2 linked regions of the Martelella endophytica genome follow. The protein of the gene in region 1 interacts with the protein of each later gene in a pairwise test. Links are inferred from orthologs where the notes say so. Each region holds a gene or a part of one and is shown in the gene's direction. Other genes may lie near its edges.

Evidence for each region. The genes of interacting proteins can lie anywhere in the genome.
Region 2: the proteins of gyrA (region 1) and gyrB interact in binary tests that used the Escherichia coli proteins (3 or more experiments, as listed by UniProt). The link is inferred for Martelella endophytica from one-to-one orthologs.

What each region holds. Positions count from the first base shown.
Region 1 is NZ_CP010803.1:3,572,036-3,575,936, reverse strand. The notes cover bases 381-3,765. They hold gyrA (DNA gyrase subunit A), read left to right. Parts: upstream 381-754; coding sequence 755-3,565; downstream 3,566-3,765. Other genes in these bases: TM49_RS16390 (class I SAM-dependent methyltransferase), read left to right, coding at 3,649-3,765; TM49_RS16400 (MarC family protein), read right to left, coding at 381-506. Also shown: more of TM49_RS16400, read right to left, coding at 1-380; more of TM49_RS16390, read left to right, coding at 3,766-3,901. UniProt on the Escherichia coli protein: A type II topoisomerase that negatively supercoils closed circular double-stranded (ds) DNA in an ATP-dependent manner to maintain chromosomes in an underwound state.
Region 2 is NZ_CP010803.1:1,088,993-1,092,575, forward strand. What follows is about bases 198-3,264. They hold gyrB (DNA topoisomerase (ATP-hydrolyzing) subunit B), read left to right. Parts: upstream 198-546; coding sequence 547-2,982; downstream 2,983-3,264. Other genes in these bases: TM49_RS04995 (NAD(P)/FAD-dependent oxidoreductase), read left to right, coding at 198-281; TM49_RS05005 (nitroreductase family protein), read left to right, coding at 3,181-3,264. Outside these bases: more of TM49_RS04995, read left to right, coding at 1-197; more of TM49_RS05005, read left to right, coding at 3,265-3,583. UniProt on the Escherichia coli protein: DNA gyrase negatively supercoils closed circular double-stranded DNA in an ATP-dependent manner to maintain chromosomes in an underwound state.

The sequences.
Region 1 (3,901 bases):
CCGGCGAGCAGCATCGCTGAGAGAACAACGAGGCAGGTGATCAGGATCATCAGGATCAGCGCCAGCACGTCCAGAACGCCGTTTGTGCGCGAACCGAGCAGGATCGTGGCCGAGATCGCGCCGGGGCCGGCGATCAGCGGCATGGCAAGGGGAAAAGCCGCGAGATTGGCGATGTGATCCTTGGTCACGGCGGTTTCTGTCGTCTTTTCCTTTCGCTCCTGGCGCTTTTCGAAGATCATTTCGCAGCCGATCCAGAACAGCAGCAGACCGCCGGCGATGCGGAAGGCGCTCATCGAGATGCCGAGTGCGCCGAGAATGTCGTCGCCGAAAAGGCCGAAGGCGATCAGCAGACAGAATGTGATGATCGTGCCGCGGATGGCGACGCTGCGGCGTTCGTCGCGCGTCATGCCGGCGGTCAGCGCCAGGAAGATCGGCACCATGCCAGGCGGATCCGTGGTCACCATCAGCGTGGTGAAGCCGTTGATCCAGGCCGAAAAGTCAATCATGTGCGCTCCCACTTCGGTCTCTCGTCTGGCAGGGCGGCAACCGCTCTCATGCGCTGATGGCCTCCGATCTCACCGCTTAAGGGTAGCAATCGGCCGGGTTTTACCACCCTGCCATAACTTCGCCCCCGAATACGAATAAATTATGAGGGAAAACAGGGCGTATCGCGGGCCCAAGCGCCGATAAATTGGCGTCGGCAGACGGTTTCGGCTATAAAAACGCCATATGATTCTAGATTTGAGATCGTGATTTGACAGATCAAACGACACCATCGGGCGGGGGCCTCCCGCCGGGCATCGAGCCCATCTCCATCATGGAGGAAATGCAGCGTTCCTATCTCGATTACGCGATGAGCGTGATCGTCAGCCGCGCGCTGCCGGATGTACGTGACGGGCTGAAGCCGGTGCACCGGCGCATCCTCTACGGCATGTCGGAGCTCGGCGTCGACTGGAACAAGAAATACATGAAGTGCGCCCGTATCACCGGTGACGTCATGGGTAAGTTCCATCCCCATGGCAATTCGGCGATCTACGATGCGCTGGCGCGTATGGCGCAGGACTGGTCGTTGCGCCTGCCGCTGATCGACGGGCAGGGCAATTTCGGCTCCGTCGACGGCGATCCGCCGGCGGCCGAACGCTACACCGAGTGCCGGCTGCAGAAGGTCGCGCACACCATGCTCGACGATCTCGACAAGGAGACCGTCGATTTCCGCGAGAACTATGACGGCACGCTGTCAGAGCCGGTTGTGCTGCCGGCGAAGTTCCCGAACCTCCTGGTCAATGGCGCGGGCGGCATCGCCGTCGGCATGGCGACCAACATCCCGACGCACAACCTGTCGGAAGTGATCGACGGCTGCATCGCGGTGATGGACAATCCGGCGATCGAACTGCCGGAGCTGATGCAGATCATTCCGGGCCCGGATTTCCCGACCGGTGCCCAGATCCTCGGCCGCGCCGGCATCAAGTCCGCCTATGAGACTGGCCGTGGCTCGGTCATCATGCGCGGCCGCGCCACCATCGAGCCGATGCGCGGCGATCGCGAGCAGATCATCATCACCGAAATTCCCTACCAGGTGAACAAGGCGACGATGATCGAGAAGATGGCCGATCTGGTGCGCGAAAAGCGCATCGAGGGCATCTCCGACCTGCGCGACGAGTCGGACCGCGAGGGCTACCGCGTCGTCATCGAGCTGAAGCGCGATGCCAATGCCGACGTCATCCTCAACCAGCTTTACCGTTACACGCCGCTGCAGACCTCGTTTGGCTGCAACATGGTGGCGCTGAACGGCGGCAAGCCGGAGCAGATGACGCTGCTCGACATCCTGAGGGCCTTCGTCGCCTTCCGCGAGAGTGTCGTCAGCCGCCGCACCAAATACCTGCTCAAGAAGGCACGCGACCGGGCCCATGTGCTCGTCGGTCTTGCCATCGCCGTCGCCAATATCGACGAGATCATCAACCTGATCCGCCGTGCGCCCGATCCGGCGACCGCGCGCGAACAGCTGATGGAGCGCCACTGGCCGGCGCAGGATGTCGAGGCGCTGATCCTGCTGATCGATGACCCGCGTCACAAGATCCACGAGGACGGCACCTACCAGCTTTCCGAGGAACAGGCCCGCGCCATCCTCGAACTGCGCCTGTCGCGCCTGACGGCCCTTGGCCGTGATGAAATCGGAGACGAGCTGAACAAGATCGGCGACGAGATCAAGTCCTACCTCGAAATCCTGTCTTCGCGCCTGAGGATCCAGGAGCTAATCAAGGAAGAGCTGATCGCGGTGCGCGACGAGTTCGGCACGCCTCGGCGCACCGAGATCCTCGAAGGTGGTCCGGACATGGACGACGAGGATCTGATCGCCCGCGAGGACATGGTCGTCACCGTGTCGCGCAACGGCTACATCAAGCGCGTTCCGCTGACCACCTACCGGGCCCAGCGCCGCGGCGGCAAGGGCCGCTCCGGCATGTCGATCCGCGATGAGGATTTCGTCACCCGCCTGTTCGTGGCCAATACCCACACGCCGGTGCTGTTCTTCTCCTCGCGTGGCATCGTCTACAAGGAGAAGGTCTGGCGCCTGCCGATCGGCACGCCGCAATCGCGCGGCAAGGCGCTGATCAACATGCTGCCGCTCCAGCAGGGCGAGGCGATCACCTCCATTCTGGCGCTGCCGGAGGATGAGGACAGCTGGGCCGAGCTCGACGTGATGTTCGCCACCACACGCGGAACCGTGCGCCGCAACAAGCTCTCGGACTTCGTGCAGGTGAACCGCAACGGCAAGATCGCGATGAAGCTCGACGACGAGAACGATCGCATCCTGTCGGTCTGGACCTGTACGCCGGATGACGACGTGCTGCTGACAACCGCCATGGGCCAGGCGATCCGCTTCCCGGTTCCGGCGATCCGCGTCTTTGCGGGGCGCAATTCGATCGGCGTGCGCGGCATCGGTCTGGCGGAAGGCGACGAGGTCATCTCGATGACCATCGTCAGCCATGTGGATGCCGAGCCGTGGGAACGCGCCGCCTATCTGAAGCGTGCGGCACTTGAACGTCGCGCCGAAACCGGGGAGGGCGAGGATATCGCGCTTGTCGGCGAGGAGGTGACGGAAGAGGGTGTGCTGAGCGATGACCGCTACGAGGAACTGAAGTTCCGCGAGCAGTTCATCCTGACCGTCACGGAAAAGGGTTTCGGCAAGCGCTCGTCGTCCTATGACTTCCGCATTTCCGGTCGTGGCGGCAAGGGCATCCGCGCCACCGATACGTCGAAGACCGACGAAATCGGCAAGCTGATTGCCGCCTTCCCGGTTCTCGACGGCGACCAGATCATGCTGGTGACCAATGCCGGTCAGCTGATCCGGGTGCCCGTCTACGACATCCGCATCGCCAGCCGCACCGCCAAGGGCGTCACCGTGTTCAAGACCGGTGCTGATGAGAAGGTCGTCTCGGTCGAGGTCATCAGCGAGCCGGACGATGACGAAGTCATCGAAGGGGCCGTTGAAGACGGTGAAGCGCCGGCTGCCGAAGGCAATGCTCCGGAAGGCGGCGCTGCCGGAGAGACAGACGGCGAGGCGTGATCCTCGATCGGATAGAAACAAAGCAAAGCCGGGCCTGTGGTCCGGCTTTTGCGTGAATCAAGACATGTCAGGGAGGAGACGACGTGAAACAGGATTCTGCTGCGAAGTTCGATCAGTCGCGGGCCGGCGAATATGCGCGCCAGAGCCGCATCGGCCTTGCCGGCTATGACGCCTGCCACGAGCTATCGGCCTGCATGCTTGCGGCAGCGATCGGCGAGGGGCGTCCGGCGCAGGTGCTGGTGGTCGGCGCCGGCGGAACGGCGGGCGAGATCGTGACCGCCGCCCGGCTGGAGCCGCAATGGCGCTTCCTGGCCGTCGATCCTTCCGAACCGATGC
Region 2 (3,583 bases), 2.5 Mb from region 1 along the record:
GTGAGGCCGAGGTCCGGCTCGCCGATGGCCGCCTGATCGCGCTGGCGGGCCTCTTCGTTGCATCCCGCACAACGCCGGCGACACCGCTTGCCGAAAGGCTCGGCTGCCGGCTGGAAGAGACCATGCTCGGTCTGCAGATCGCAACCGACCCGATGAAGGAGACCAGTATCGCCGGTGCCTTCGCGGCCGGCGATGTCGCGCGGATGCCGCATTCGGTGGCACTGGCGGTCGCCGATGGCGCCTTCGCCGGCGCGGCGGTGCACCGTTCACTGGTGTTCTGAACAGCCAGGGCACTATCATTTTGAAATCACAAGAGGTTTCAAGCGAAAACCTGCTGCAGGCCGCCGCCTGGCCGCCCCACCCGCGGCGGCCTTGAGCGCAACCATTGAAACGGGCTAGGTTTATCCCCAATTTGACGCTAAAAGGGGTCCCGGCGATTTGAGTGAAAACGGCTTTTCACCTAAGCTCTGCGTTTGAAAAAGCAGTGATTCGGCGGCGTTTTGACCGCGCTAGCCGCGCCCCTGACAAATTCGGAAAGACCTGTTGATGAGCGATACTCCAGAAACTGCTGTCGGCCTTCCTGCCGAATACGGCGCCGATTCGATCAAGGTTCTGAAGGGCCTTGATGCCGTGCGCAAGCGGCCGGGCATGTATATCGGCGACACGGATGACGGTTCGGGCCTGCATCACATGGTCTACGAGGTGGTCGACAACGCGATCGACGAGGCGCTGGCCGGCCATGCCGACATCGTCACCGTCACGCTCAATCCGGATGGCTCCGTCACCGTGACCGACAACGGCCGCGGCATTCCGACGGATATCCACACCGGCGAAGGCGTTTCCGCTGCCGAAGTCATCATGACCCAGCTCCATGCGGGCGGCAAGTTCGACCAGAATTCCTACAAGGTCTCCGGCGGCCTGCACGGCGTCGGCGTCTCGGTGGTCAATGCGCTCTCGGTCTGGCTCAAGGTGCGCATCAAGCGCAATGGCAAGCTCCACGAGATCTCCTTCACCCACGGCGTTGCCGACAAGCCGCTTGAAGTGATCGGCGATGCGGAAGGCCGTTCCGGCACGGAAATCACCTTCCTGCCGAGTTCCGAAACCTTCACCATGGTCGATTTCGACTATGACACGCTGGAAAAGCGCCTGCACGAGCTTGCCTTCCTGAACTCGGGCGTGCGCATTCTGCTGACCGACAACCGCCATGCCGAGCCGGTGTCGAAGGAGATGCACTATGACGGTGGCCTCGCCGCCTTCGTCGCCTATCTCGACCGTTCGAAGAAGCCGCTGATTGCCGATCCGGTCTATATCTCGACCGAAAAGGACGGCATCACCGTTGAGGTGTCGATGTGGTGGAACGACAGCTACCACGAGAACGTGCTCTGCTTTACCAACAACATCCCGCAGCGCGACGGCGGCACCCATATGGCCGGTTTCCGCGGCGCGCTCACCCGGCAGATGATCAGCTATGCCGACACCTCCGGCATCCTGAAGCGCGAGAAGGTGACGCTTTCCGGCGAAGACTGCCGCGAGGGCCTGACCGCCGTGCTTTCGGTGAAGGTGCCGGATCCGAAGTTCTCCTCGCAGACCAAGGACAAGCTGGTGTCCTCGGAAGTCCGCCCCGTCGTCGAAAGCTGCGTCAACGATGCGCTCGGCCAGTGGCTGGAGGAACATCCGAACGAAGCCCGCGTGCTGGTCACCAAGATCGCCGAGGCGGCGTCGGCCCGCGAGGCCGCGCGCCGCGCCCGCGAACTTACGCGCCGCAAGGGCGCGCTTGATATCGCCTCGCTTCCCGGCAAGCTCGCCGACTGCTCCAACCGTGACCCCGCGAAATCCGAACTGATCCTGGTGGAGGGCGATTCCGCTGGCGGTTCGGCCAAGCAGGGCCGTTCGCGTGAGACCCAGGCGATCCTGCCGCTGCGCGGCAAGATCCTGAACGTCGAGCGTGCCCGCTTCGACAAGATGCTGTCGAGCCAGGAAATCGGCACGCTGATCACAGCACTTGGAACCGGCATCGGCAAGGACGAGTACAATCCGGACAAGCTGCGCTACCACAAGATCATCATCATGACCGATGCTGACGTCGACGGCGCCCACATCCGCACGCTGCTGCTCACCTTCTTCTTCCGGCAGATGCCGGAGCTGATCGAGCGCGGCCACCTCTATATCGCCCAGCCGCCGCTCTACAAGGTGACGCGCGGCAAGTCGGTGCAGTATCTGAAGCATGAGCAGGCGCTCGAGGATTACCTCGTCGAGCAGGGCCTGGAAGAAGCCGGCCTGCATCTGCACACCGGCGAGGTCCGCACCGGGCAGGATCTCCGCCAGGTGATCATCGATGCGATCCGCATGCGCAACCTCATGGAAGGCATCCATTCCCGCTATGACCGCCACGTGGTCGAACAGGCGGCGATTGCCGGCGCGCTCAATGCCGACAGGGTTTCCGATCAGGCCGAGGCCGAGCGCCTTGCCGCCGACATCGCGGCCCGCCTCGATATGATTGCGGAAGAGACCGAGCGCGGCTGGGAAGGCTTTGTCCGCGACGATGGCGGCCTGCGCTTCGAGCGCACGGTGCGCGGCGTCAAGGAAGTCGCCAATATCGACATGAGCCTGATCGGCTCGGCCGATGCACGCTACATCGACCAGATGCAGAAGCGCCTTCACGACGTTTACGAAAAGCCGCCGCTGCTGAAGCGCAAGAATGGCGACCTCACCATCTTCGGCCCCCGCGCCATGCTGGAAGCCGTGTTCGAGGCCGGCCGTCGCGGCCTGACCATGCAGCGCTACAAGGGCCTTGGCGAGATGAATGCCGAGCAGCTTTGGGAGACCACGATGGACCCGAATGTCCGCTCGCTGCTGCAGGTCAAGGTCGCCGATGCCACCAGCGCCGACGGGCTGTTCTCCCGCCTGATGGGCGACGAGGTGGAACCGCGCCGCGACTTCATCCAGGACAACGCGCTTTCGGTCGCAAACCTCGATATCTGACGGGCACCGCACCGATGAATATTCAGGAAGGCGGCATCTCGCGATGCCGCCTTTCTTGTTTCATTGCTGGCGGAACCGTCTCGGCAAAGCTTGGCGCCTTTACGCTGGAGGCCTATATCTGGCGGGTCACTTTCCTGCAGAATGGCGCCGCCCGGTGCGCCGGCCCTGTCTCGCTTTCATTGCGCAAAGGCATTTTTCATGACCGACTCCAACCACCGCCATTCCGAATATCCGATCGACCCGCTGTTTCTGAACCGCTGGGCGCCGCGCGCCTTTGATGGCCAGCCCATGCCGAAAGCGGACTTTCTCACCATCCTCGATGCCGCCCATTGGGCGCCCTCTTCGGGCAACGGCCAGCCATGGCGGTTCGTCTATGCGCTGCGCGGTACGGATGGCTTCGATGATGCCGTCGGGCTGCTGATGGATGGCAACCAGGTCTGGGCGGGAAATGCCTCGGCACTGGTCTTCGTCATTTCACACGCCAAGCGGAAAAGCCGGGACGGCACTCTTGTCGACAACGCAACGCATGCCTTCGACAGCGGTGCGGCCTGGATGGCGGCGGCCCTGCAGGCCAAGCTGATGGGTTACGAGACCCATGGCA